2 regions of the Streptomyces sp. NPDC001231 genome follow, and region 1 is predicted to be linked to the other one. Evidence: riboswitches for the same ligand, from Rfam matches in the RefSeq annotation. Region 1 holds a riboswitch; the other holds the start of a gene.
The links. Region 1 has a riboswitch for cyclic di-AMP ahead of ACFY3J_RS16930 (M23 family metallopeptidase). Riboswitches for the same ligand answer to the same signal wherever they lie in the genome.
Positions count from the first base shown of each region.

Region 2: linked by a shared signal. The riboswitch ahead of ACFY3J_RS21470 (NlpC/P60 family protein) and the one ahead of ACFY3J_RS16930 (M23 family metallopeptidase) in region 1 are both predicted to bind cyclic di-AMP.

Region 1 is NZ_JBIAXS010000012.1:114,284-117,482, reverse strand. Features, by position in the region: gene ACFY3J_RS16940 (M16 family metallopeptidase) at 1-207, shown strand, start outside; gene ACFY3J_RS16935 (M16 family metallopeptidase) at 204-1,592, shown strand; cyclic di-AMP (ydaO/yuaA leader) riboswitch at 1,826-1,986, shown strand; gene ACFY3J_RS16930 (M23 family metallopeptidase) at 1,999-2,754, shown strand; gene ACFY3J_RS16925 (HPr family phosphocarrier protein) at 2,938-3,199, opposite strand, start outside.
Region 2 is NZ_JBIAXS010000017.1:60,955-64,153, forward strand. Features, by position in the region: gene ACFY3J_RS21470 (NlpC/P60 family protein) at 1-1,535, opposite strand, end outside; cyclic di-AMP (ydaO/yuaA leader) riboswitch at 1,544-1,718, opposite strand; gene ACFY3J_RS21475 (response regulator transcription factor) at 1,945-2,691, shown strand; gene ACFY3J_RS21480 (sensor histidine kinase) at 2,694-3,199, shown strand, end outside.

The DNA of each region.
Region 1 (3,199 bases):
CTGTTCGGCGACCCGCAGCTCGCCCTGACCGCCGTCAAGCGCGTCCTGGAGGTGACGCCCGAGGAGGTCCAGGAGGCCGCCAAGTCCCGCCTGCGCCCCGACAACCGCGCGGTGCTCGTCTACGAGCCGACCGCCGCCGACGTGCAGGACGACGACCGGGGCGCGGACGCCGCGGCCACCGACGAGACCGAGGAGGCGGCGAAGTGACCGAGCTCGCCACGATGGAGTTCCACCCCCAGCCCCGGGCCGGCGCGGCCAAGCCGTGGGCGTTCCCCGCGCCCGAGCGCGGGACGCTGGACAACGGCCTGACGGTGCTGCGCTGTCACCGCCCCGGCCAGCAGGTCGTCGCCGTGGAGGTGCTGCTGGACGCGCCCCTGGAGGCGGAGCCGGCCGGCCTGGACGGCGTCGCCACGATCATGGCGCGGGCCTTCTCCGAGGGCACCGACAAGCACTCCGCCGAGGAGTTCGCCGCCGAGCTGGAGCGCGCGGGCGCCACCCTCGACTCGCACGCCGACCATCCCGGCGTACGGCTGAGCCTGGAGGTCCCGGCCTCCCGTCTGGCCAAGGGGCTCGGCCTGCTGTCCGACGCCCTCAGGGCGCCCGCGTTCGCCGACTCCGAGGTCGAGCGGCTGGTGCGCAACCGGCTCGACGAGATCCCGCACGAGCTGGCCAACCCGGCCCGCCGCGCCGCCAAGGAGCTGTCCAAGGAGCTCTTCCCGGCCGGCTCGCGCATGTCGCGTCCGCGCCAGGGCACCGAGGAGACGGTCGGCACCATCGACTCCGCGGCCGTCCGCTCCTTCTACGCCCGGCACGTGCGCCCGGCCACGGCCACCGCCGTGGTCGTCGGCGACCTCACCGGCGTCGACCTCGACGAGCTGCTGGGCCGGACCCTGGGCGCCTGGACCGGCTCGCCCGCCAAGCCGCGGCCAGTGCCGCCGGTGACCGCGGACGACACCGGCCGCGTGGTCATCGTGGACCGGCCCGGCGCCGTGCAGACGCAACTGCTCATCGGCCGGATCGGCCCCGACCGGCACGACCGCGTGTGGGCCGCCCAGGTGCTCGGCACCTACTGCCTCGGCGGCACGCTCACCTCCCGCCTGGACCGCGTCCTGCGCGAGGAGAAGGGCTACACCTACGGGGTGCGGGCGTTCGGCCAGGTGCTGCGCTCGGCCCCCGACGGGTCGGGCGCCGCGATGCTCGCCATCAGCGGCTCGGTCGACACCCCGAACACCGGCCCGGCCCTGGACGACCTGTTCACGGTGCTGCGCAAGCTCGCCGCCGAGGGCCTCACCGACGCCGAGCGGGACGTCGCCGTGCAGAACCTCGTCGGCGTGGCACCGCTGAAGTACGAGACGGCCGCCGCCGTGGCCGGCACGCTCGCCGACCAGGTCGAGCAGCACCTGCCCGACGACTACCAGGCGACGCTCTATCAGCAGCTCGCCGCGACCGGCACGGTGGAGGCGACCGCGGCGGTCGTCAACGCGTTCCCGGTGGACCGGCTGGTGACGGTCCTCGTCGGTGACGCGGCGCAGATCAAGGAGCCGGTCGAGGCCCTGGGTGCCGGCCGGGTCATCGTCGTCGCGGCCGAGTAGAGGCACCACCTCGTTGCCGCCGCCGTCGCACGCGCGACGAACGGCACACGCGCGCGTGGGGCCCTGGTGACCGAAGCGTCACCAGGGCCCCACGATGTCCGAATTGAGGGGGAGGTTGCCTGTCTGCCCTGTGGTATGCGCTACAAAACATCTGATCCGTTTGGGAATTGAAAGCGGCCCCGTTTAGCGTCGGTCCGGCTGTTCGTCGGGCAGTGCGCCGCGTCCGCGGCACCGGACAGCCATCGCCGAGTCCCCGTACGGCGTGAGCCAGGGGAGCCGGGGACCCACCGTCCCTGGGGTGAATCGGACACCCGCGCACGCCGCGAGGGGGCCGTAGGAGACCTTCCTGCTCCGAACCCGTCAGCTAACCCGGTAGGCGACAGGGAAGGAAAGGACCCACGTCCCCATGGCGTTCACCCGCGCTGCCGGGAAGCACCGCCGGCCGAGCCGGATGCACCGCACCACCGCCCGCGCGGCGGGCGTCGCGGCCCTGGCCACCACCGGCGTCATCGGCACCCTCGCCGCCCCGGCCCTCGCCGCGGAGGACCCCGCTCCCGAGGACACCGGCCTCACCCCGGTCGTCACGATCGGTGACAGCGTCGCCGAGAAGATCGACGCCCAGGCCGTCGCCCAGCACAGGGCCGCCGCGCGCAAGCAGGCCGAGGAGGCCGCGCGCAAGAAGGCCGCGGAGCGGGCCGCGAAGGAGCGCGAGGCCAAGGCGCGCGCCGCCCGCGAGGCAGAGCGCAAGCGTCTCAACGCCTTCGTGACGCCGATCCTCGACTCCTACGTATCGACCGGCTACCGCACCGGTGGCTCCCTGTGGTCCTCCGGCACCCACACCGGCATCGACTTCCACGCCGCGAGCGGCACCACCGTCCACGCGGTCGGCATCGGCACCGTCGTCGAGACCGGCTGGGGCGGGGCGTACGGCAACCAGGTCGTGATCAGGATGGCCGACGGCATGTACACCCAGTACGGGCACCTGTCGTCCATCGGGGTCTCGGTGGGCCAGCAGGTCATCCCGGGCCAGCGGATCGGCCTGTCCGGCGCGACCGGCAACGTCACCGGACCGCACCTGCACTTCGAGGCCCGTACGTCCCCGGACTACGGCTCCGACGTCGACCCCGTGGCCTACCTCCGCAAGCACGGCGTCGACGTCTGACCCGCCGCGCCGGCGCACCGCCCGGCGTGCCACGCGACACTTCCGAAGCCCCGGCTCCCGAGCCGGGGCTTGCGGTGTACCCCGCCGTGTTCCGTTCCGGTGTTCCGGGAGTCCGCCGGGCACACCGAAGCCGTGCCGCCCGGTCCGGGCGGCACGGCTTCGGCGCTGGACCGGTCCTGCCGGTCAGACGGTCTCGGGAAGCTCCCCGAGCCCCTCGGCGACCAGCTTGGCCAGCCGGTCCAGCGCGGCGTCCGCGCCGTCGGCGTCGGAGGCCAGGACGACCTCTTCGCCGCCCTCGGCGCCGAGGCCGAGCACGGCCAGCATGGAGGCCGCGTTGACGGGCGTCCCGTCGGCCTTGGCGATCGTCACGGGGATGCCTGAGGCCGTGGCGGCCCGGACGAAGATGGAGGCGGGGCGGGCGTGGAGGCCCTCGGCCCAGCCGACG
Region 2 (3,199 bases), on a different contig from region 1:
TGGGCGCGGGCGAAGGCCAGCGCCTTGGCGGCCTTCCGCTCGTAGGCCGAGAACGGGCTGTCGCCGACGCCGACGCCGACGCCTGGGCCGGTGGCGGGGTCGGGGCCGGTGGCGGCCCCCGGCTCGCCCGCCGCTCCCGGGCCGCCGGCCTGGCTGGCGTCGAAGAGCGAGTTGCCGTCCAGCGGCGGGGTCGTGTCGAACAGTCCGGTGGCGTGCTGCTGCCACTGCGCCGCCTCCGGCTGAGGCGCGGGCCGGGGCTCCTCGGCCGGGCGCGCCCCGACGGCGGCGGGCGGCGGCGCGCTCTGCTGCGCGGCGTGCCTGGACAGCATTTCGCCGGCCAGGGCGAGCTTGTTCCGCATCCGCTCCTTGGCGGGCCGCCGCACCGCGCCCTGCCGGTGGCGCGCGACCGAGACACCCGCCCCGCCGACCACCTCACGACCCGCCTCGGCCACGCCCGCAAACCCCGCGACGGGGCCCGCGGGCGGGGTCGCGGTGCCCGGACTTCCGGTGCTGAGCACCTCCATGGCCCCGGTGGCCGACGCCTCAAGGGTCCCGGCGGAGAGCGCCTCCATGGTGCCGGTGGGCGGCGGCTGCATGGTGCCGGTGGGTGGCGGTTGCATGATGCCGACGGGGAGTACTCCCATGGTGCCGGTGGGCGGCGGCTGCATGATGTCGGCGGGGAGGGTCCCCATGGTCCCCGTGGGCGGCGGCTGCATGGTGCTGTTGGGGAGGGCTTCCATGGTGCCGGTGGTCGGCGCCTGCATGTTGCCGGGGGGTGGCGGTTGCATGATGCCGGCGGGGAGTACTCCCATGGTGCCGGTGGTCGGCGCTTCCATGGTTCCCGTCGGGAGTATCCCTGTGGTCCCGTTCGGCAGCGAGTCGATTGCGCCGGTGGGTGGCGGTTGCATGATGCCGACGGGGAGTACTCCCATGGTGCCGGTGGGCGGCGGCTGCATGGTCCTGTTGGGGAGTACTTCCATGGTGCCTGTGGGCACCGGTCCCGCCGTTCCGGTGGCAGGCGGCACCATGGAGCGGGCGGTCAGTTCCGCCACGGGGGAGGCGGCCACGGTGGCGGTGGGTGCGGCGGGCAATTCCGGTGGGGGAGTGGTGTCCCGTACCGCCGCCGGCAGTTCGGGCACCGGGCCCGCCGGGCCCGCGGTCAGCTCCGGCCGAGGCGCCCTGCCCGCCTCGAGGCCCAGTCCCTCGCGGACCTCCGCCGGACGCCTACTCGGCGCGACGGAAGGGGAGTTGGCCGAGTTGGGCATACGGTCCGGCGGCAGGACCGCGGGCATGGTCGGACCCAACTGGGCACGCCCCACGTCGAACCACTTCCTGGCCACCCGATCGATCGCCGGATCGGATCCCCCGGAACCGCCCAAGGCAGCCGAACCGCGCCGCGTACGTGCGCTCTTGCTCATCGCGCGCGTGGCGTTGAAATTCCCCGTGGCGTTCTCCGCCTGGTCGTAGAGGCTGCTGATCCGCTGCTGGACCTCGGCGCGGCTGGGCCTGTCGTCGCTCGGTCGTTCCCGCGTCAAGGAAGACGCACTCCTCCCATGGGCCGCCTACCGGTTCTGCTCTCGGCATCGGGCGGACGTTCTGTGGAAGGCGTGCCCTACGGCCCTTGTCCGGAGGGACAGTTGAGCCGCTTCACCCCGAGGTTGGTCGGTTCCCCGGCTCCGGCTGCTGTGGGGGCGTACCGGACTCGGCGGAGGTCGCACGATCCGACGCGACTCGCCGGAGGCAATCGTGCGGCCTGGTCGTCAACTTAGCGAACATGTGTGCCTGGTGTGAAGAATGAAGCGTGGAATGTCCGATACGTATTCGTGACCTTCCCGTGAGGTGCCTCACGCTCGTCCGGCCCGGCTTCCTTACGGAATGCGGACGTCCGAGGGCGGGGAGCGCTCGGGGGCGGCGTGAGCGTGGGGGTGGTGCCACGCTGGAGGCATGCAGGAGTCTTACGAGTCCACGGGTGCCGGGTCCGGCGAGCGGCGGCCGACCGGGGCGGCGCGGGTACTGGTCGTCGAGGACGATGCCACGGTCGCCGAGATCGTCTCCGGCTACCTGGACCGCGCGGGCCATGTCGTCGACCGTGCCGCGGACGGGCCGACCGCGCTCGCCCGGGCCGCCGCGCACTGGCCGGACCTGGTCGTGCTCGACCTGATGCTGCCGGGCATGGACGGACTGGAGGTGTGCCGCCGGATGCGCGGGCGCGGCCCGGTGCCGGTCATCATGCTCACCGCCCGCGGCGACGAGGACGACCGCATCCTGGGTCTGGAGGTCGGCGCCGACGACTACGTCACCAAGCCGTTCAGCCCCCGCGAGCTCGTCCTGCGGGTGGAGTCGGTGCTGCGCCGCACCCGGCCCGCCACCGCGCCGCGGCCGCTCGCCGCGGCCGGACTCGCCGTGGACCCGGCCGGCCGCCGCGCCACCAGGGACGGCGCCGAACTCGCGCTCACCCTCCGCGAGTTCGACCTGCTCTCCTTCTTCCTGCGCCACCCCGGCCGGGTGTTCAGCCGCGAGGACCTGATGCGCGAGGTGTGGGGATGGGACTTCGGTGACCTCTCCACGGTCACCGTCCACGTCCGGCGGCTGCGCGGCAAGGTCGAGGCCGACCCGGCCCGTCCCCGCCTCATCCAGACCGTGTGGGGCGTGGGCTACCGGTTCGACCCCACCGGGCACGACGGGAGTTGACAGTGCGGGACAACCTGTTCATCGCCTTCTACGCCTTCCTCGGCGCCGCAGTGGCGGGTCTGGTCGGCGCGGGTGCGCTGCGGCTGATCCGGCGGCGTTCGCTGACGGCCTCGCTCGCCGTGGTCGCCGCCGTGGCGGTGGGCGCGATGCTGACGGGCACCCTGGCCGTGGCCCAGGCGATGTTCCTGTCCGCACACGACCTGTCCGTCGTCACCACCGTCGTGGCGATGGCGGCGGTGGTGTCCCTGGCCACCGCGCTGCTCCTGGGCCGCTGGGTCGTGGCCCGCAGCCGCGAGCTCGCCCGCGCGGCCCGCTCGCTCGGCGACCACGGCGACTTCGCCGCGCCCCACCGTCCGGCGACCGCCGAACTTGAGTCGCTGAGCCGCGAGTTGGCGGCCACCAGTGCCCGGCTCGCCGAGGCCCGGGAGCGTGAGCGTGCCCTGGAGTCCTCCCGCCGGGAGCTCGTCGCCTGGATCTCCCACGACCTGCGCACCCCACTCGCCGGACT